Regions from separate parts of the Marinobacterium aestuariivivens genome, predicted to be linked through region 3. Evidence: riboswitches for the same ligand, from Rfam matches in the RefSeq annotation. Region 3 holds a riboswitch; each other region holds the start of a gene.
What was found. A riboswitch is a leader RNA that binds a small molecule or an ion and turns the genes downstream of it on or off. The one in region 3 is predicted to bind cyclic di-GMP.
Positions count from the first base shown of each region.

Region 1: another riboswitch for cyclic di-GMP. It lies ahead of ACFQDL_RS14950 (diguanylate cyclase domain-containing protein); the one in region 3 lies ahead of ACFQDL_RS26350 (hypothetical protein).
Region 2: another riboswitch for cyclic di-GMP. It lies ahead of ACFQDL_RS03195 (dockerin type I domain-containing protein); the one in region 3 lies ahead of ACFQDL_RS26350 (hypothetical protein).
Region 4: another riboswitch for cyclic di-GMP. It lies ahead of ACFQDL_RS10960 (alpha/beta fold hydrolase); the one in region 3 lies ahead of ACFQDL_RS26350 (hypothetical protein).

Region 1 is NZ_JBHSWE010000001.1:2,880,315-2,885,715, forward strand. Features, by position in the region: gene tenA (thiaminase II) at 1-73, shown strand, start outside; partial or broken gene thiC (phosphomethylpyrimidine synthase ThiC) at 208-2,086, shown strand; gene ACFQDL_RS14940 (ribonucleotide reductase subunit alpha) at 2,216-2,602, shown strand; gene ACFQDL_RS14945 (DUF3108 domain-containing protein) at 2,607-3,320, opposite strand; cyclic di-GMP riboswitch class I at 3,571-3,645, shown strand; gene ACFQDL_RS14950 (diguanylate cyclase domain-containing protein) at 4,056-5,069, shown strand; gene ACFQDL_RS14955 (Flp family type IVb pilin) at 5,242-5,401, shown strand, end outside.
Region 2 is NZ_JBHSWE010000001.1:618,677-624,077, forward strand. Features, by position in the region: gene ACFQDL_RS03185 (prealbumin-like fold domain-containing protein) at 1-12, opposite strand, end outside; gene ACFQDL_RS03190 (hypothetical protein) at 356-658, opposite strand; cyclic di-GMP riboswitch class I at 1,534-1,629, shown strand; gene ACFQDL_RS03195 (dockerin type I domain-containing protein) at 1,700-3,061, shown strand; gene ACFQDL_RS03200 (MSCRAMM family protein) at 3,214-5,175, opposite strand; gene ACFQDL_RS03205 (hypothetical protein) at 5,386-5,401, opposite strand, start outside.
Region 3 is NZ_JBHSWE010000001.1:5,033,359-5,038,759, reverse strand. Features, by position in the region: gene ACFQDL_RS26360 (cadherin-like domain-containing protein) at 1-630, opposite strand, end outside; gene ACFQDL_RS26355 (hypothetical protein) at 612-1,016, opposite strand; gene ACFQDL_RS26350 (hypothetical protein) at 1,022-1,912, opposite strand; cyclic di-GMP riboswitch class I at 2,176-2,251, opposite strand; partial or broken gene ACFQDL_RS26345 (propionyl-CoA synthetase) at 2,505-4,399, opposite strand; gene ACFQDL_RS26340 (pyridoxal-dependent decarboxylase) at 4,749-5,378, opposite strand; gene ACFQDL_RS26335 (hypothetical protein) at 5,367-5,401, shown strand, end outside.
Region 4 is NZ_JBHSWE010000001.1:2,100,465-2,105,865, reverse strand. Features, by position in the region: gene ACFQDL_RS10980 (hypothetical protein) at 288-521, opposite strand; gene ACFQDL_RS10975 (ATP-grasp domain-containing protein) at 521-1,357, opposite strand; gene purE (5-(carboxyamino)imidazole ribonucleotide mutase) at 1,361-1,849, opposite strand; gene ACFQDL_RS10965 (hypothetical protein) at 2,079-2,225, opposite strand; gene ACFQDL_RS10960 (alpha/beta fold hydrolase) at 2,213-2,836, opposite strand; cyclic di-GMP riboswitch class I at 2,975-3,052, opposite strand; gene ACFQDL_RS10955 (MATE family efflux transporter) at 3,149-4,519, opposite strand; gene ACFQDL_RS10950 (AAA family ATPase) at 4,672-5,401, opposite strand, start outside.

The sequences.
Region 1 (5,401 bases), 2.2 Mb from region 3:
GTCCCATATTTTCCACACCGCGACCCGGATGGAAGTGGCCTTCTGGCAGATGGGCCTCGACCTGAGTCCCTGAGGCTCCCTAGAGCGAAACATTCACCCGACCCTGTCGCCTGGCGATGGGTTGGGGGCCCTTTGGCCAGAAAACCGAGAAAAACAACGTCGGCAGGACGCCGGCATCACTCTCCCAGCGAAAAAGAGGACAACAAGATGGCAGAGCAGCACAAACCCTTCAGCCGCGGCCCGGTCTCCGATGCCGCTTCGGTGCAGCCGTTCCCGAAATCGCGCAAGGTCTACGTCGAGGGCAGCCGTCCCGACATCCGGGTACCGATGCGCGAAATCAGCCTCGACGACACCCCGACCGGCATGGGCGGCGAGAAAAACGAGCCGCTGTACGTCTACGACACTTCCGGTCCCTATACCGACCCGGATGTCGCCATCGACGTGCGCAAGGGCTCAGCCCCTTCGCGCCGGCTGGATAGAGGAGCGCAACGACACCCAGCAGCTCGAAGGCCTGACCAGCGACTACGGCCGCCAGCGCGAAGCCGACAAGAGCCTCGACGAGTTGCGCTTCGAACTGACCCGCAAGCCGCTGCGTGCGCAAGCCGGCAAAAACGTCACCCAGCTGCATTATGCGCGCCAGGGCATCATCACGCCGGAGATGGAATACATCGCCATTCGTGAGAATATGAAGCTGGCCAAGGCGCGTGCCGAAGGCAATATTGTTGCGCAGCAGCATCCGGGCCAGAGTTTCGGCGCCCGGCTGCCGGACGAGATCACGCCGGAGTTCGTGCGCCGCGAGGTGGCCGAAGGGCGTGCCATCATCCCGTGCAACATCAACCACCCGGAGCTGGAGCCGATGATCATCGGCCGCAACTTCCTGGTGAAGATCAACGGCAATATCGGCAACTCCGCCGTGACCTCATCGATCGAGGAAGAGGTCGACAAGATGACCTGGGGCACCCGCTGGGGCGCCGACACCATCATGGACCTCTCGACCGGCAAGAACATCCACGAGACCCGCGAATGGATCCTGCGCAACTCGCCGGTGCCGATCGGCACGGTGCCGATCTACCAGGCGCTGGAGAAGGTCAACGGCGTCGCCGAGGACCTGAACTGGGAGGTGTTCCGCGATACCCTGATCGAACAGGCGGAGCAGGGCGTGGACTATTTCACCATCCATGCCGGCGTGCTGCTGCGCTACGTGCCGATGACCGCCAAGCGCATGACCGGCATCGTCTCCCGCGGCGGTTCGATCATGGCGAAATGGTGCCTCGCGCACCACCAGGAAAACTTCCTCTACACCCATTTCGAGGAGATCTGCGAGATCTGCAAGGCCTACGACGTCGCCTTCTCGCTCGGCGACGGCCTGCGCCCGGGCTCGGTCTACGACGCCAACGACGAGGCCCAGTTCGCCGAGCTGGAAACCCTCGGCGAGCTGACCAAAATTGCCTGGAAGCACGACGTCCAGGTGATGATCGAAGGCCCGGGCCATGTGCCGATGCACATGATCAAGGAGAACATGGACAAGCAGCTCGAAGAGTGCCACGAGGCACCCTTCTACACCCTGGGCCCCCTGACCACCGATATCGCGCCGGGCTACGACCACATCACCTCCGGCATCGGCGCGGCGATGATCGGCTGGTACGGCTGCGCCATGCTCTGCTACGTCACGCCGAAGGAACACCTGGGGCTGCCGAACAAGGACGACGTCAAGACCGGCATCATCACCTACAAGATCGCGGCCCATGCCGCGGACCTGGCGAAAGGGCACCCGGGGGCGCAGATACGCGACAACGCCATGTCCAAGGCGCGCTTCGAGTTCCGCTGGGAAGACCAGTTCAATATCGGCCTGGACCCGGACACCGCGCGCGCCTACCACGACGAGACGCTGCCGAAGGAATCCGCCAAGGTGGCGCACTTCTGCTCGATGTGCGGACCCAAGTTCTGCTCGATGAAGATCAGTCAGGAGGTGCGCGAGCTGGACGAGAGCCAGATCGCCGCGATCAACCTCGAGGCCGAATCGGGCATGCAGCAGAAGTCCGAGGAGTTCCGCGGCACCGGCGCCGAGATCTATCACAAGGTGTGATGGAGAGGGTGACGCGTAACGCGTAACGCGTAACGCGTCACCTCGGTGGTACCACTTCCGGGGAATAACGCCGGGCGCGGCGCTGTGGTACAACTGGGGCGCTACCACCGGATAACCCAGAGGTTCGTCATGATCGCCAGTTTTTCAGACCTGCTCGCGGCCGCCGCATCCCAGCCGGAGCCGCAGCGGCTGCTGTTTCTGTTCGCCAGCGCCGATGGGCAGGGCAAGGCAAAGGGCAAACAGCGCGGCACCCTTCAGCCGCTGATGTGTGTCGACAAGCTGCCGGCGGAGCTCGACAGCTTCCGGGCACTGGCCGATGAGGCCGACCAGATCTCCCGGGACTGGGATTTCGTCTTTATCGCCGGGCTGAATGGCGCCAACGGCCAGCCACCGTCGAGCGAGGACGCCGAGCCCCATCTCAACCAGATGGTCAACGACCTGATGGGCGGCCACAACATGGCCCGCTATGTGGTGCTGGACCGGCAGGAAAATCCGGTGATGCTGCAGGCAGGATAAGGCCTTATTGCTGCAGCCAGCTCTCGAATCCGGGGGCGATATGGATCTCGTCGAGATCGATGCGGTAGCTGGCGCCCTCATCGCTGTAACTTAGGCGGGCCAGCTGGTAACCATTGCCCGGGCTGAACCAGATGCGGGTGCTCTCGTCGGCATCCTCGTCCTCTTTCGCCAGGCGCAGGGTCTCGAGTTCCCGGCCATGCAGTTCCAGGCTGTCCGGCCCCTCCAGCCTGAATTCATAATGCTTGAGTTTGCCGCGTCGCAGAAAGCGATAGCTGAAGCGGTCCCGTTCATGGGCAAGGTCGTGCTGCATCTTCAGCTGATAGAGCAGAGGGTCCAGGGTGCCCGGTTCGAGTCCCAGATGCCTGCGTTCTCCGTTGTCGATATAGGTGGCGCTGTTGTTTTCCGGGTCGAATTGCAGCTCGTAACCCCGGGAAATGCCGAAAATCTTCTGGCGGTAGCTGTAATGCTGCGGCATCCAGTTTCCCCGGGCATCGAGACTGAAGATGCTCGACTCCTCGATCCGGGCAATGGCGCTGTCGGCCACGGAGTCGAAGCGATACTTCCGGTCGCCGATCGGGGTGAGGCTGCGTACCAGGCCCAGTTCGAAACCGCGATAGCTGGCCTCGTAACGCGCCTGCAGCAGCGGTTCTGCGGCCTGCAGGGCTGTCGAGAGCGGCAGGGCCGCCAGTATCAGCCAGGGAATAACATGCGCGCCCATCCTGTTCTCCTCCCGGTCGCTCAGTGATCGGATTCTGCCTACTGTACGGCAGTTGGATGACGCTTGGCAGCCTCTGCGTGCAGGTGAGAGCGACACTGGCGGATGCATGTCCTATATGGCTGTATCTATTCGGAGACAGTGGGTCGTTATAAGATATTTGTCTAATCGCTCGGCCCGGCGACTGCTACATTGAAGGTCGAGTACCGTGCAGACGTCAGGGTATCTGCAACAGAGCGTTACAAAGATCCTCTCTCGATAACGGCAAATCCCGAGCAATCGGGTGGCGCAAAGTCTCGGATCCGAATCGGATGGCCGGACCACCGAAAGAGAGTGAACCTTCACGAGCCTGAGGCCCGAGGATCTTTCGAACAGGGTGTTTCGAAGGGCACTTCGGGCAAGGCTGTCCCGCGTTACCGGTCCAGGTTTGCCGTCCTATCGAAACTTTCCTGCTCATGGCGTAAAAGGTTGTTCGGGTTTCCACAGGCCTCCAATCCAATTGCTGGAGGAGCCTGCAGGGAAAGACAGTCCCGGCCTTGCTGGAGAGGCGGGTGTTTGTCGGCCCATCGCGACAGGGATGTCGCACTTTTAATTTCCGTCCGGAACGCCGCTGCAGTTCGGCTGTGGCCAGCGGTTCGGAGAAGCGGTCGGGCGCAGGGATGAAGGATGGACAGGATTTGGATTCAGATTCAGGCGCTTGTCGCCGCTGTGGAAGCAGGGCTTCCCGGGACCGGTTTAATGCTGTTTCTGGTGCCGCTGTCGATCTTGCTGCTCTGGCTGATCCTGTCCACCCTGGCCTACCGCCGCCGCATGGCCGTTGCGGCCGATGCGTTGCGCCTGGCCAACCGGCGGCTGTCGATGGCGACGTCGGTCGCCGGGGTCGGCGTCTGGGAATGGCTTCCGTCGCAGGACCGGCTGATCTGGAATCCGGTCATGTATCGGCTCCACGGTCTGGCGCCCGGGACCGGGCCCAGTCTGCAGAGCTGGAAAGCACTCGTAATCCCGGAAGACGGCGGGCGGCTCGACAGCATGGTCGCGAAGCCCGGCTGCGGCGGCTGCGAAATCGAAATCAGGATCGTGCGCCCGGACGACGGCGAGGTCCGAAGCCTGAAAACAACCTGTCAGTGGCTCGAGGGCGCCACCGGCTGGCGGCTGATCGGGACCCAGGTCGATATCACCGAAGAGCAGGGTGCCAAGCGGCGGCTGTTCCGGGACGTCTATCGCGATGCGCTTACCGGACTGCAGAACAAGCGGGCACTGGATGATCATCTGGCGCAGCAGCTGACCCGCGACAACCGGCGTCAGGAGCAACAGGCGCTGTTCTTTATCGATCTCGATGGCTTCAAGGCCGTCAACGATACCTGGGGACACGATATCGGCGACCGGCTGTTGCAGGGGGCCGCGAACCGGATGCGTCTGGTTCTGCGCCATGACGATCAGGTCTATCGCCTGGGCGGGGATGAATTCGTTGTCTCGATCAGGCTGCATGGCGAACCGCCGGACGTGCTGGAGCGGATCTCGACGAAACTGATCGAAAGCCTGGCCGAGCCCTTCGATTTCGACGGTCGCTGGTGCCGTATCTCGGCCAGTCTCGGGATCGCGCGGGCGCCCCTGGATGGTGATACACCTGAAGCCCTGTTGAAAGCTGCCGATACCGCGATGTATGAAGCCAAGAAAAAGGGCAAGAACCGTTTCTGCTATTACAATGCACGTTTCAATCAAGCTTCTAAAAAAGCACTTGCTGAAAACTGATTTTTATAAAAAAGTACGTGACCGGCATATTCAATCTTTGTATGCTGTCGCAGAACGGATACGGATTTAATCCGTTCAGGCAGGCTCGAGTGATACTCCGAAACAATACTATTAACGGGGTCTCAGGCAGTCCGGGCTGATCATGGTAAGACATGAATCATGAGGGATTATTATGAGCATACTGCACATTGCTTATTCCCGTATTCGGGAACATTTCCGCCTTTTTGTCCAGGATGAAGAGGGTGCCAGTGGTATCGAGTATGCGCTGCTGGCAGCCATGGTCGGGGCTATCCTGGCGCTTTTCGTAACGCCTGTCGGTGACCAGATTCTCG
Region 2 (5,401 bases), 4.4 Mb from region 3:
ACTTTTCAGCACCTCGCACACCTGACTGGCTGGAACACCACCGGAGCTTTCCTCGGTTTCCCAAAAAGAGATGAACAGTTCCGGTCGGGTTCCCCGTTTGCCAGGTCGTACTGGATCAGCATGTCCTTCGCCGTGCGTACCGGTGTTACGCCGTTAGCCGAAAGCACATCCGACTGGTTGAATTCGAAATCCATATTCGTGGTGCCCGAAGGGTCCTGTACCCGTGTCCAGAACATATGGATAAAGGTGTCCGTAAGGCCTTCTTCGGTAAAGATACCGAACTTCTTCAGATCGCTTTTGTTGGGCGGAACGCCCCCGCAACGACGGTCGGTATCGGGTCGTCTTCATCGGTACCCTATCCAAAAGCGGTATCGTCATTTTTATTCCCGATAATGATATTCTCGTCAGGCTTCCAGTCCACACCACTGGTAAGCGCTCCGCTGGCATCAGCCCAGTCGATCATGTCCAGGTCATCCAGTCTGATATTCGCGCCGGGCTCTTCGTCACCGGGCATGCCCGGATCCTCGATCTCGAAATCGCTACCATCAAGGCTGACCAGAGGGTGGGTCGCCCACGCAGGCAGCGCGAATAACCCAAGGCTCAGGAAAGCACCGCACAGGTACGCTCTCAGTGCTTGCCGATTGTTGTGCAAATGCATCGTATTCCCCTCCCGAATTCACCTGAAAAATCTATGTATGTGCCATCAAAAAAAGGCCTGGGTACCTGGCTCCTGTAGTGCACTCTCCTGCCTGTCATCGCGATTCCCCTCGTTGTCCAGCCCGTAGTCACCTCAACCGTTTGTCTCAGGACCTGCTCGATGTCTCCAGCAATACAAACTGTCGGAGGTCCCTGTCGGGGACTGAATGCTGGATCTCGACAGAACGCCTGAGGTTGACAGGCATGCAAGCAACGCCTGGACCAACTCCATAAGCGACTGACCCATAAGGAATTTATTTGAAAAAAAGGAAGCCGGGAAGAAACTGTTAACCTATTGATACAGGCTGATTCTGAAGTGACACTAAATAGATGATTTACATAAAGGAAACACTAGGGGGGTAAACTGTCACTAATTTGATACAGTTATCTGAATGTATCGGCTTGACATTGCCAGGATACTGTCCATATTCCTTGCACAGTCGATAATCCGGCTCCCGCGTCCAGATCATCAACAGAAAACGGACTGGCTTCTGTTCAAGAACTGTATCGTAAAGTTAACGATATATTTGTAATAAACTATAGCCGTCTCCTTTTGGCAACAACTTGTTAGCGCTCTGTTCACATAAGTAACAGAAGCCTCTTGCCATATTCCACTTCTGTATAAATGACATCCAGATTGACATGTTATAGTTCGTTTACAGTCAACAGGACATAGCGTTTGTGTTGAACAGAAACTGGTCCAATTATGAAACAGTGACCAGCGGACCTCCGAATACGGAGCCGAACAGGGAAATTGGTGACAGCCGTCGCTAAAGCATCTGGATGCAATACGCGGATTACGGTCCGCTACACAGATTGTTAACAGACAAGATCCTCTCCCGACAAAGGCAAAGCCCGAGCAACTGGGTGGCGCAAAGTTACGGGTCCTCGAGCACGCTCACGGGCGTATCCGAGGATCGCCGGACCGCCGAAGGAGAGTTACCCTCATCACGGACAGGCCGCTAGAGGATCTTTGCTGAATTTTAATTTCAGGAGAGACCCAATGCGCCTATCCAGGCTTCTGCTCGCGCAGCCAAGGGCTACCAGACCCGATGCTTCCCGTCACTGCTTCAACACCACTTCAGGCTGCAACGATGCGAACCTGAAAAGCCGTTTCGTCAATGTCAAGCGCGACCGTCAGCGCCCGCTCGGCACGGCCTTGGCCATAGCGGCCGCCACACTGATGCTCGGCAACCCGGCACTCGCGGGCAAACCCACCACCAAGGGCGGGGGTTCCGGTAAAGACAGTACGGCAACATCGACCTATTCGCCGCTCGCACTGACGGTCGAAGACTACTACTTCCGCTACGGCCCCCGGGAGGACAACTGCCTGGGCGAGGACGACGAACTGGCCTGGAAAGCGATCGGCGGATTAAAGCCAGGTGAAAGCTTTACTTTTACACCGCAATATCCCGGCTGTGTGAATCATGCGGCTGCCGTCACCGTTAATCTGTCATGGGACGGATCTGAACTCGCACTTTCAAGCGTGGTGCCCGATCAGGACATGTATAGCGCAGACCCGAGCCAGAAAGGAAAAGAGATCATTGCCGCCTCAAATGCCGGCATGGCGCAGCTATGCATGTTTCCGAGATACAACTCCGGCGACGCGCTCTATACAGTTAAGGTAACAAACGTTGGCAGTACCACTGCGACCAATATCGTACTTGACGGTCGTAGCGATAACGACTGGGCAATCAATTTCTACAATCGCTGCATGAATGCCGATGCCGACAGCGATGGCTGGAATGACAGCCTGGAACACTCCATGGCTACGCTGCTGTATTCGGTCGGCTATGTTGATGGCGTTTACCAGCCCTACATCCTGTGGGGCAGCAACTACCTCAAAGCAAGGGTCGACAACAGTGCTGCCGACGACGAAATCGACAGCTCTCCGGTTGACTTCAACGACGACGGAGTTGTAAACAATCTCGATGTCGAAGAGATCGGCTGGTATATCGGTGAAGGCAACGGCATCCCCCAGAGTCAGATCAGCCCGAACCCCAGCGATCCCGGCTATCTCTGGACCAACTCCCGGGAATGGCGTCGGTATGACGTGGATGGCGATGGTTATGTCGGCCAGTCCGATATCGATATCGTCTCGTCGCTGGTTGGGCGCGCTTTGCCAATGACCGAGGATATCATTGCGCCAACAGGACGGGTAATGGAACCGGAAGGCGGCAGCATAGCCAAAGGCTCCTACTATCAGATAAAGGGCCATGTCTGGGACAACGCCGCTGTGACAAAGGTCGAGTACCTTGTGGATGGCCGGATTCAGTGCACTGCCACCGATCCGGTTCCCAGCTTCGGCTTTACATCACCCTTTCATTACTGCTGGTGGGATGTCCCCAAGCGGGGGGCTCTATGAACTTGCGATCAGAGTCTATGATGCGGCGGGAAATATGACAACCAGTGAGGGCCTCCTCGTCTCGGCCAACTGAGAAGTAACTGATATACAGATAGGAAAGGGCGGGATCATGATCCCGCCCTTTTCATTACAGACGACCGGTAAGAATGCGCTTACGGGTCAACTACAATGGTGCAGGTATAGGTCGCCTGCGTCTCGAAGTTGAGCTCGCTGGAAGCCTGGCTGTCACCATCGAACAGATCGACTTCAGCGATAACAGTACCGACACCCTCGCCAGTACAGGTCACAGTCGCTTTGGTTGCACCATGGCCATCCATCGGCAAGGATTCATAGCTGATGGTGAATTTTCCGAGCGGAGTATTGTGGAAGCTTACTGTCTCCTCATTCCCACTTCCACAAACCGCATCGTTATCAATCTCGACGTTCTTCGCAGACTCACCTTCGTAGCCCACTGGCGTCACTTCGTCAACGCTAAAGATTTCGCCGAACTCCAGTTCATCCAAACAGGCTTCGCCATTGGCATCGGTCACTACAGAGCCGACAACACCCTCCGCATTAGAGATGTTAAAGGTCACACCCGGGTGCGGTACCGGGTTCAATTCGGAATTGATATCCTTGGTCGTTTTGGTGATTTTGATCGCCCCGGGCTTGCGCTCGTTCACGAAAATCAGATCGACATCGGCGTCGTCAATCGGTTCGACAGTGCGGTTAGCACAGGTATCGAATTCCGCAGAAGTCTCTGCGTCCGATGCACCGAAGTAACCTGGGGGTATCATAGTTTCACTCACCGTGTAGCTGATTACAGTACCTAATGCGTCTCTGATTGGCAGACCATCGACACAGTGGAAACCTGTCGGAGCTTCCGTCAGCGTTACCGGCAACGTTGGAACATCGTCATCAGCAGGATTGGCGGCGATAACCTTGAACTCAGCGCCGTCAAGTGCAGCCCCATCCTCATCTGCTTTTTTCACCAAAATGGAGCCCAGTTGCCTGTCCGTGAACATTAAGGTCAGCACCGGCACCGATGGATCGACCTCGAAACATTGGGGATCAGCCGGAATATGGTTGGCTGGTACCCCTGTTTCGTCCAGGCAATAGAGGCCGGCGAGAATATCATTGATTTGGCACTCGCCATCCAAGGGTATACCCGTAGTACAGGCCACAGGATCACCGCCCCCGTCCAGAACCACGGAGTCTTCTTCACCAAAGGTTCCGACCGGTTCGTTATCCTGATACAACGTAAAGGTTGCACCGTTCAACAAACTACCATTATCGTCTTTCTTGACGACTTTGACGGCTGCACAGTTTGTAATACTGGTCGCTACAGGTGGTATAAAGTCCTTCAACGCCGCGGTAAAGGAGTCGGACGAGCGGCTTTTCAGATAGACACTACCGAAGGTAATACATTCTTCAGCGCCGACAATTCCGGTCAGGTTGAACTGTGCTTCACCAAAGGTACGTTCATCAAATCCCATTCCTTCATCAAGACCACCTGCATCGGCATTCGAGATCGGGTCGTTATTGATAGAACCTGCAGCCAAGTTCGCATCTGACAAGTTTTGCTTGATCCCCCAGCACGGAAACTTGTTGGTCGCTTCACAAACACTCGCTGCCGAAGCGCCGCCGGCACTGGCCTGAGTTATCCACTCGGACAAGAACAGTTCAGGATTGGTCCCCCCGTTTGCCAAGTCGTACTGAAGCAGTAGATCGCCCGCAGTGCGTATCGGCGTCACATTGTTGGCTGAAGGTGAACTGGACTGGTTGAACTCGAAGTCCATGTTCGTGGTACCGCTCGGATCTTGCACTCGGGTCCAGAAGACATTGACAAAGGTGTCGCCATCCTCTTCAACATAAACCCCGAATTTTTTCAGATCGCTCTTGTTCGGGGGAACGCCCCCTGCGACAACAGAAGGCGGTTCGGTATCTTCAGAAGTCCCCTGACCGAAGGCGCTGTCGTCGGTCTTGTTGCCGATGGTGATATCCATGTCATCGACGACGATACGGCCAGGGGTGGGATCACCATCCATCTCGGCCCAGTCAATATTCCCGGCATCATCTGTGACTATATTCGCGCCAGGATCTGCTGGATTAGTAGAGTCTTCAATCTCGAACATACTGCCTGGCAACGTAGCCAAAGGGTGCGCCGCCCAGACGGCCATCGATACCGTGCAGAGGCCAATCAGGACTCCGAACAGATATCGCGTCAATATACTCGCGCTTCTATGTTGGTTCATTTTGAGTGCCCTCCCTAAGTTCATTTGGGCAATAACGGTTAGCCTCGCTACAATTAGCTGTGGCATCAACAGATGTATTACTAAAATTTCCTACCATTGCTCCCCC
Region 3 (5,401 bases):
GCCCCCGCTGGCGACGACGCTACCATCGCTGCTGGCGCCAACCGTTTCGATGTTGAGGCTGTCACCGTCGGCATCGGTATCGTTGGCCAGTACCGGGATCGAAACGGCCACCCCCGCGTCGGTCGAGGCGCTGTCGTCGTTTGCCACCGGCACCTGATTGGCGTAGGTCGTCGCACTCTGTATCGACGACCAGGCGGTTTCGTTGCCGTAAGCGTCCCGTGCCTTGACCTGGAAGCTATAGAGGGTCCCCGGCGCCAGTCCCGTCGCGCTGTATTGGGTACTGCCCTGCCAGCCGCTGTAACCGCAGCCGCTGCCGCCGGTCACGCACTGGAACCAGTATTCGACGACGCCGGAGTCATCCGAGGCGGCATTGACGGCCATATCGATACTGCTGGTACTGCTCGCAGCGGGCAACGTGGCCCACCAGCCTGCAGAATTCACCGTCGGCGGCGTATCGTCGGTGACCGCCGGCTGGACAGTGCCAGAGATGTAATAGAAACCGAGGCTGCCATAGTCGCTGTAGGGGCTCGCGGCACTGCCGACGCCGCTGATCTGCAGGTAGTAGCGGCCAGCCGGTACGTACTGATCGAGCTGAGCCATAGTATCGCCGCTCAGGTCGCTGCTGGCCACGGGGTTGCCCAGAGCGTCATAAAGTTTGGCCTCGATATCGAGATTGGCGCCGCGCCGGCTGTCGCGGTAGAAAGCTTCCAGGCCGGCAGCAGGTTGAAGGTTACGTAGCCTTCGGCGGTGTCGAACCAGAACAGGTCGACGTCGCTACGCGTCTCGATCACCCCCTTGTTGGCCGGATCCTGGTTGTAGGGATCGATCTCGGGGAAGGTCACCGCCACGATGCCATCGGCATCGACCTGCAGCGCCGTCGCACTGCCGGGACTGTTGCCGTGATCATCGCTGCGGTAGCCGAGCTGGCCGCTGATGATCGCAACGTCGTCCTGGGTATTGTTGGCATCGGCGTACTCGCCTTTGCTCCACTGGGTGACGTTGTTGTAGTAACCCACGCCCATCACCGGGGCCCAGGAGATGTAACCGGAGCCATGGCCGCTGTAATAACCCGTCGTCGAGGTGCCATCGTGACCGAGCCCCAGGTTATGCCCGAACTCGTGGCTCGAGGCTTCCGAGACATAGGGCGGGAAACCGCCGCCGAGGTTGTCGTAATAGACCAGCGCCGGCTGATAGTAGGTATAGTACGAAGCCCCCAGACTCCGACATACGCCACCCCGCCCGCCGACGAGTGGGGCATCGGCGAGCCGGTTTCGTCGGTACTGTCCGTGATCAGCACATGGCCGGTGGTCGGGCCGAAACCGCCCGGGTCCTCGGTCGTGACATCGATGTCGAAGGGCGCCATGTCCTCGGCGACCCGGTGCCAGATCTCGGCGATCTGGTTGCGTTCGCTGTCACTGAAACCGGTGGGATTGCCATCGGTATCGTAGGGGCGCGCAAAGTAGGACGAAGCGCCGCCGCTGTTCCAGGCGGTGTCCGTGATCACATGACCGTCGAAGTCGAGAAACACCACCTGGCTCGCGCCCGGCCGGCTATGCAACAGGAAGGCGTCTTCCGGTGCAATCGCCTCGACGCCCGGCTCGCTCGGTTCCGTGGTGCCGTCGGCCTCGTCGGGCAGCACCGTATCGGCATAGAAGATGGCCCCGTCACCGTCGACGTGCAGAAATTCGTAATCCTCGACCGGTATATCGAAGCGCTCGAGCCATTCCAGCGCACGCTGCTGCGCGGCCGGCGGCAGTTTCTCGATCTGGGATTTGAGCCGTCCCGGCGGCAGCCGGTCCGGATCACCGGAGAAGGCGGCGGCGCCGCCCTGACCCGGTGCGGCCAGGGTGCTGCAACTGACGAAAACGGATAGCAGGCATCCGGCAAGAGAGCCTGTGCGTATGATATTCATCCTTAGTCTCCCTGCTCGCCCCGAAAGCCGGTGTGCGGGGCTCGCTTTTCGAGTGTATTTCTGTCCTTCGCATCCTCGGTGCGGCCGGAGACCGCCCCTGCAAAGGGTAGCGTGACAAATCGGAAATTTCCGCAAGCGATAACGGATAATCGACCCGGCTGCGGATCGGCGGCATACGGCAGGCAAATACCGGCAACCTGTGAATCCTGAACAACGCTTGCGCGAAAGACCCACAGCTACCGGCTGAAGAGGCGTGACTCTCGTTCGGTAGTCCGGCTATCCAGCGAGGGACCCGTGACTTTGCGTCATCCGGTTGCCCGGATTTTGCCATTTCGGGAGAGGATCTTTCTGAGTTGATCCTTGGCGCCCGGAACGGTCGTCGGCGGCTGGCCCACGTCATTCAGGACAGATTCAACTCTGTCGGATGGATGCTAGCAAAAACGGTCGTTCAATAATTAGATGAATATGGAATATCGATACGGAAAAGTTGTATTTTCTGAATAAGTTAATTTAATTAACTGATTTACAAAGATATTTAATTGTCTCCACATGGCGACAAAGGCCCGGGACGGGCCTCTGTCGGCGCCGGTCCTCAGCTTCGGGCCACCAGCCCGCGACTGTCGAGCGCCGCCTCGATTTCCGACAGGCTGGTCGGGTCATCGATGGTCGACGGCACGCTGTATGCCTGACCGTCGGCGATCTGGCGCAGCAGCTTGCGCAGGATCTTGCCGGAACGGGTCTTGGGCAGGCGCTGCACCACCACCGCACGCCGGAAACAGGCGACCGCTCCGATCTCCTTGCGCACGCTGGCCACCAGCTCGGCCTCGAGTGCCGCCTCGTCGACCTCGACGCCATCCTTGAGCAGCACCAGGCCGACCGGCTGCTGACCCTTGAGCTCGTCGTTGATGCCGATCACCGCGCATTCGGCTACCGCCGGATGGGCCGCGACGATCTCCTCCATTTCACCGGTGGAGAGCCGGTGCCCGGCGACATTAATGACATCGTCCGTCCGCCCCATGATGAAGACATAGCCGTCCCCGTCCTTGTAACCGCCATCCCCCGAGCAGTAAAAGCCGGGGAAATCGCTCAGATAGCCGGCACGAAAACGTTCGAAATTGCCCCAGACGGTCGGCAGGCAGCCCGGCGGCAACGGCAGCTTCAGTGCCACACTGCCCTGCTCCCCGGCCGGCATTTCCTGACCCGCGGGATCGAGGATCTGCACGTTGAAGCCCGGCACCGGCACGGTGGCCGAGCCGGGTTTGGGCTCCAGCATCTCGATACCGGTCGGATTGCCGCAGATCGCCCAGCCGGTCTCGGTTTGCCACCAGTGATCCACGACCGGCTTGCCGGTGACTTCGAGGGTCCAGTGGTAGGTCGGTGGATCGAGGCGCTCGCCGGCCATGAAAATGGTTTCCAGTTTCGACAGGTCATACTGTCGCAGCCGTTCGCCCCGGGGATCCTCCTTCTTGATGGCGCGAAAAGCGGTCGGCGCAGCGAACAGCGCCTTGACACCGTAGTCGGCACAGACGCGCCAGAAAGCGCCGGCATCAGGGGTACGCACAGGCTTGCCCTCGTACACCAGGGTGGTGCAGCCGGCCAGCAGGGGGCATAGACGATATAGGAGTGTCCCACGACCCAGCCGACATCGGACGCGGCCCAGAACACCTCGCCCGGATCCATGTTGTAGATGGCCTTCATCGAATAGCGCAGCGCCACCGCATGACCGCCGTTGTCGCGCACGACCCCCTTGGGCTTGCCGGTCGTGCCGGAGGTATAGAGGATATAGAGCGGATCGGTCCCCTTCACCGGCACGCAGCCGGCGTCCTGGGCATCCTTCATCGCCTCGACCCAGTCCAGGTCCCGCCCCGGAACCATCGAGGCGGTGATCATGCTGCGCTGGAACACCACACAGCGCTCAGGCTTGTGACTGGAACGTTCGATCGCCTCGTCCAGCAACGGCTTGTAGGGGATGACCTTGTCGACTTCGATGCCGCAGGACGCGGACACTATCACTTTGGGCTCGGCGTCCTCGATTCGCATTGCCAGCTCCGGCGCTGCGAAGCCGCCGAAAACCACCGAATGGACGGCACCGAGACGGGCGACCGCCAGCATCGCCACCACCGCTTCCGGGATCATCGGCATGTAGATCACCACCCGATCGCCTTTGGCGACGCCCTGCGCCTGCAGCACACCGGCAAAGCGGGCCACCTGGTCACGCAGCTCGCGATAGCTGAACTGGCGCCGGGTAGCGGTCACCGGCGAGTCGTAGATCAGCGCCGTCTGGTCGCCCCGCCCTTCCTCTACGTGAACATCCAGCGCCAGGTAGGCGGTATTGAGTTCGCCGTCGGCAAACCAGCGATCGATACCGTTTTCGTCCTGCGAGAGGATGCGTTGCGGTGCCTTGAACCACTGAAGCGCGGCGGCCTTTTCGGCCCAGAAGTCTTCGGGATTCGCGATCGATTGTGCGTACTCTGCTTGGTAGGACATTGTCCGGCCCCTTTATTGTTATCACCTGAGGTTTCAGGGGCCTTGTTATGATTGTTGACAGTTAGCCCCGCATCTAGGCTCAACCATACTGAAAAACGGCTGAATTTTAACCTAGACGAAAGGCTAAAGGCCCTTGGTTTGTTGATCCTGGGCAAGTATCGGTGCATAACTGCGATTTCGGGCCATCACAAACTGTCGACAGTTATTGATGCGATGGGTCTGTAAACTGGAACTCAGGCGACCGGGCAGCTGACCAGCCGGTTCAGTTCGGCAATGTCGGCATCCCCGGCCATGCCCCGGACGATCTCGCGCTGCTCCTCGATAACGTCCTGCAGCACCTGGTCGGTGGTCAGGGGTTGGCCAGCACGACGCGAAACACCGTGATCAGCTGGCGCCCGTAGCGTTCGGGCGTCAGGCGGGTGCGGGAGACGAACGCCTTGCCGTGCTCGCGCTGGGTTTTCTGCACGGTACGGGTGATGCGGCTGAGCACCTCGTTGATCCGCCGGCACAGATCGGCATCGGCGCCACGCAGCGTTTCCTGCACCGGGGCCGGCGCCCAGCGGTAGGTCAGAATATTGAGTTCGGGCTCGGAGACCAGTTCGAAGTCCTCGAGCGTGTCGACCCGGCTGGCGAAGCGCCGGGCCATTTCGATGCCGTTGTCGATCAGCAGGCCGTAGCCGCGGCGACCGATGATCTTCAGCGCCGAATGCACCAGCATCGCCATTCCCGGACGGGACCCTTCAAGGGTGGCACTGCCCAGATCCTTCGAGCCCTGGCGGATGATGTACTGGGCGTGGTGCTCGATACTGCCGAGCGCGGAGGGATCGCGGAACAGCACCAGCCCGACGCCCATGGGCACATAGAGCTGCTTGTGCGCGTCGATGGTCACCGAGTCGGCGCGCTCGATGCCCTTCAGGCGGCCGCGGTAACGGTCGGAGAACAGCGTCGGCCCCCAGGCGCCGTCGACATGGAAATGGATTCCCCGTTCCTGGGCGATATCGG
Region 4 (5,401 bases), 2.9 Mb from region 3:
GCGGAACAACAGGTAAAACCGGTACCGTGCGAGAATTCAGATCGTGACGAGGCAGGCCGGGGTATGGGGGAATGTTTAACAGATGGCGGTTCAAGTCGGTGTGCAGAGACAGCAGGGCACCTCAAAAGAACAGCAGCGTGACGCTTGGGCTGCGTTGGCTGGTTCGGTCGAATCCGCGTGGATAGCCCATTGACCGCGCTTCCCGGGCACCGTGCGCCGACGGACCCCTGCCACCCCGAGTGCTCCGAGTGGCAGGTCTTGCTGTGCCCGATACTGCAATGCCAACGTCAGGCGTCGGCTCCGATTTCCTGCAGCGCCCAGAGCAACGGGCTGCGCTCCTCTTCCGGCAGCATGGCGGCCAGCTGGTTGAGGCTTTCCTGCAGCTCGGCAACCGAATTGCGGTGCAGGTTGACGTGGCCGACCTTGCGGCCCGGGCGGACCTCCTTCTCATACCAGTGGACATCGCAGCCCGGTACCGCCAGCCACTGCGTCGACCAGTCGCGGCCGAGCAGGTTCCACATCACGCTGAGGCCGTCGACCTCGGGGTGAACAGCGGCAGGTCGGCGACCGCGCGCAGATGCAGCTGGAACTGGCTCGGGTTGGCGCCGGCCTGAGTCCAGTGGCCGCTGTTGTGCACGCGCGGCGCCAGTTCGTTGACCAGCAGGGTGCCGTCGACGATGAAGCATTCCATCGCCATCACGCCAACGTAATCCAGCTCGACCATGATGCGCGTGAGCCACTCTTCGGCGATCGCCTGCAGCGGTTGCAGGCGCTTCAGTCCGCCGACGCTGGCGTGCAGGATGCCCTGCTGATGCAGGTTCAGGGTCAGCGGATAGAAGACGCACTGGCCGTCGTGGCCGCGGGCGCCGACCAGCGAAACTTCCTCGTCGAACGGAATCATTTTCTCGGCGATGCATTCGCCCAGCCACTCGTCCAGAGCCGGCTCGCCCTGCTTCCAGCGCCACTGGCCGCGGCCGTCGTAACCGCCCTGGCGACGCTTGATGACCAGCCTGTCGCCGACCAGCGCCAGGTGTTCGGTGGTGTGGTCTGGGGTGATATTGCACCAGGGGGCAGTGCCGACCTTGAGGTGGTCGAGCAGGCTCTTCTCGCTCAGGCGGTCGCGGATCACTTCGGTGGCGCGGGCATTGAGAAAGCCGGGATGGGCCGTCAGCAGCCGGCTGCGCGGCGTGTCGGGCCAGAGTTCCTGTTCGACGGTCACCACATCGTCCGGGTTCAGCGCCACCGGCTCTTCCAGCGACGGGTCGCAGGGCAGGACCTCGAGTCCCATCGGTGCGCCGGCCTGTTTCAGCATCCGGCCGAGCTGGCCGTTACCGATGACGGCAATACGTGGCAGCATGCTTCAGCTCCTCGGGTCCGGGTTGTCCAGGACGGCCTGGGACTGGGCACTGCGCCACTGCTGCAGCCGCTCGCGCAGCGCCTCATCGCGGGTAGCCAGGATCTGCGCCGCCATCAGACCGGCATTGAAAGCGCCGGCGCCGCCGATCGCCAGGGTGCCGACGGTCACGCCGCGGGGCATTTGGACGATGGAATAGAGGCTGTCGAGGCCACTCAGTGCCTTGCTCTGAACCGGTACGCCCAGCACCGGTACCAGGGTCTTGCTGCTGATCATGCCGGGCAGGTGGGCGGCGCCGCCGGCGCCGGCGATGATCACCTCGAAGCCGCGCTCGGCCGCTTCCTCGGCGAAACTGAACATCTTGTCCGGGGTGCGATGAGCCGAGACCACCTCGGCGTGGTACGACACACCGAGGGTGTCGAGAATGTCGGCAGCCTCTTTCATGGTGGGCCAGTCGGAACGGGAGCCCATCACTATGGCGACTTTTGCACTCATTACCTTGTCCTGTCAGGAGATTCTAAGGATCGATCGGGCGGGTTGCCGGGAGCCCGGAACCTGAACCCGCCCGATTGCAGAGACGGTTCTGTCGGGAAAACCGACAAGGATAAGACGCCCTCGGGTTCAAGGCAATCTTTGTCGGCATTTGGCCGCACTTCGCAGGCTTTTCAGTACCGAAAGGGTTGAATCTGTCAGGTGACGTCGCTCCAGGCCGAATGCTCCGCATTCACCGCAAGGGCGGGTTTGCTGCCGCTATCCTGGCGCGCGAGCCGGTGACGATGCCGTCGCGGATCCGCGTGGCGCCGTTCGAGTCGACACCCTGGTTGCCCCGATCGATCAGGCTCAGGGTGGCGACGGGAATCAGCGTTTGCATCTGTTCGGCCAGGCGGCGAGAAGGCTGCGGTGTCTGACGATTGCAGACAAGGTGCACAGGCATGGGCAGTGACAGCAGGTCATGGGGGTGCAAGGCATTGCGGTAAAGGTCGGCGAGTTCATCGACGATGCCTGGCAGCCGGCGCAGCAGCTGGCTTTTCTGCTTCGGTCCCAGCAGCCACCAGATGACGCGCCCGAACCAGAACTGGACGAAGACCTGGCAGCGAGCGCCGTGGCGCCGGCGGCGTGCAACGCGATGACATGGCTTGCGAACCGGCTTGCGGCCTCCCAGCTTTCCCAGTCGTGGAGCTGGCGCAGCAGGCTGAAGGCGGCGGGATTCACCAGGGTCAGCGACAGCAGTTGTTGCGGGCGGGCCAGTGCGGCCTGCAATGCCGGAACGCTGCCGTGGGCGTGCCCGATCAGGTGGCAGGGACCGTCGATCCGTGCCAACTGCTGCAGCAGTCGCGGCAGTGCCGACTGGTCGGCAATCTCCACCCGGTATTCCCGGTTCAGTTGCCGGGCCAGTGCCGGCCCCGGACGCCAGCCATGGCCCGATACCAGCAGTACGGGGCAGCGCTCGTCGCTGATCGGGTCCGCTTTGCGTGACAGCATGGTTGTTTCCTCCGTCTGTGTCGCAACCGGTGATGCCGGAATCGCTGCAGCGGGAGGAGCATCGGGCTGGCAGAGCTGAAAGCGGGCGGCCGAAATGTCTGCAAGCGGGGAGAACTCCTTCCCGTTGTCACACCTGTGTGTGGCAACCCGGCTATTCCGAGACGGAACCCGTGGCTTTGCGTGATCGACAACTCGCTGATCGTGCCCTTTCAGTATCCAAGATGCCCTCTAAGCTTAGGTTCCGCAGTTGCGTTATGCCTTGGGAATATTGCCTAAATTATCGATATCCGGATAAGGTACGGACCGATACCGCTATCGCGCCGCGAGGGTCGTCCCCACCCAGGGGCGTTTCAACTGCTGACGCAGTCGCAACAGCAGGGCTGTGCTGGCCAGCAGGATACCGGTACCCAGGCCGAGCCAGATGCCGATGGCACCGAGTCCGGCGCCGTAGCCGAGCAGAAGTGCCAGCGGAAACGCCAGCAGCCAGTGGCTTACCAGGATCAGCTGCATCGGCCTCTGGGTATCCTGCAAGCCGCGCAGATAACCGGTCGTCTGGGTGGCCAGGCTGTCCGCCGGCTGCGCTACGGCCAGCAGCAACAGCAGCGCTGCGGCAATTTCGAACAGCGGCAGCCCGCGTTCGGCCTGCGGCAGCAGCCAGATAATCAGGGATTCCCGCCCGCCGGCCAGCAGCAGCGCCAGCGGCAGACCCCAGAGCAGCGCCAGCCACAGCTGGACCCTCAGCACCCGGTGCATCCGGCCGGAGTCGCCCGCGCCAAGGGCCAGTCCGGCCCTGACCGTGGCCGCCTGCGCCAAACCCAGCGGAACGGCATAGAGCACACCGGCCAGGCGCAGCGTCAGGGTATGGGCCGCAAGCTGGTCGATGCCGAAGCCGGCGATCAGCAGCGTCGCCAGCAGGAAGATGCCGGTTTCGCCCAGACTGGTCATGCCGATCGGCAGCCCCAGACGCAGCAGTTTTTGCAAACGCGCCCGGTGCACCTGCAGCAGTGCCCGGCCGACGGGGCGATACCAGCTGGCCCGGTGGGCCATCAGGCTGAGCCAGACCAGCAGGACGGCGGCGCAGAGTGCGGACGACAGACCGATGCCGGCCAACCCCATTTCCGGCAGGCCCCAGCGTCCGTACATCAGTCCGTAGTTGCCCAGGGCATTGAGCGGTAGGCTGAGCAGCATTCCGCCCAGGATGACCCGGGTCTGTTCCCAGGCAGCGAAACACTGGTGCCAGACGCGGACCAGCAGTAGCAGGGCGCAGGTCAGCGCCATCATCGGCGCATAATCGGAGGCGGCATCGACGATGGCGGGCTCCGCTCCGATCTGCGCCAGCAATCGCGGTGACAGGCTGATCAACAGGGCGCAGGGCAGGGTCAGCAGCAGGGCCAGCTGGAAGCTCTGGCCGATCCAGCCCGCCACTTCCCGCTCCCGGCCAGCGCCCCGGCATTCGGCCAGCAGTGCAGAAAGGGCGCCGATAACGCCGCCGCCAAGATAGAAAACGATCGAATAGAAGTCGCTGACGGCGGCGCCGGCCGCGAGTTCCGCGGTGCCGAGCCAGGCCATCATGAGCACATCGGTAATGGCGATGCCCATCGACAGCAGTGACGCCAGGGTCAGCGGGGCCGCAATGGCCAGGGTTCGCGCCAGCTCGTGGCGCAGCGTTCGTGAATTCGTCATGGTCAGCCTCCCGTTTGCATGCAGTCTGACGGGCTGGCGTCAAGGTGCGGTGCGGCGCGGCGTCAATCCAGCGTCAATCGGGAGAAGTCGGGCCTTCAATGTACGGGCGGGGGCGCTTGCAGGCAATCCGGGAACCCGGCAGCGGTAAAACGCTACCGCAGCCAGCTCAGGCAATGCAGCAGGCCGGTCTGGCGCAGCTCCTGTTCGAGCCGGCCGGCGTCGATCCGGCCCTCGGCCAGCGCCAGGGCGCGGTCGGCGTAGAAATGCGCCCAGCGCAGGTCCCGGCCGCGGGCATAGGCGAGCAGGGCATCGCAGCCCTCGCGCAGTGCCGCCAGATCCTGGTCGGCCAGGGCGAGGTCGATCTGCAGCTGATGCACATGCAGGTGGCAGTGGGGCAGGCATTCCGGTGTCAGCAGCGCCAGCGCCTGGGCCATTCGCTCGTGCCGCGTCGCGGCATCGGTCTGGCCCATGGCCTCTATGGCGCGCAACCAGGGCTGTACGAAGTGGCGGGCGCCGGGTTCGAGGCTGGCGTCGGCGGCCGCGATATGCTGCTCGAAACCGGACCGGTCGCCCTCCTGTTGCGCCATGTAGGCCAGTTGTGCATGGCCGTCGACGATAAAACGGCGGGCGCCGAGCTGCCGGGCCAGGTGCAGGCTGGCACTGAAGCAGTCCCTGGCGGCTCCGCGGTCGCGCCGTGCGAAGTGGTGCAGCAGTCCCTGCAGGCTCAGCAGCAACATGCCGGAGCGGGGCTCCGGACGGCGCTTCGACAGCCGCTCGGCGGTGGCCAGGCTCTGCAGCGCGGCCCCGGTGTCGAGCTGGTACAGCTGGCAGGTGGCGACCATCGCGTAGTTGTTGACCGCTTCGCTGAGCAGGTCCCGGGTC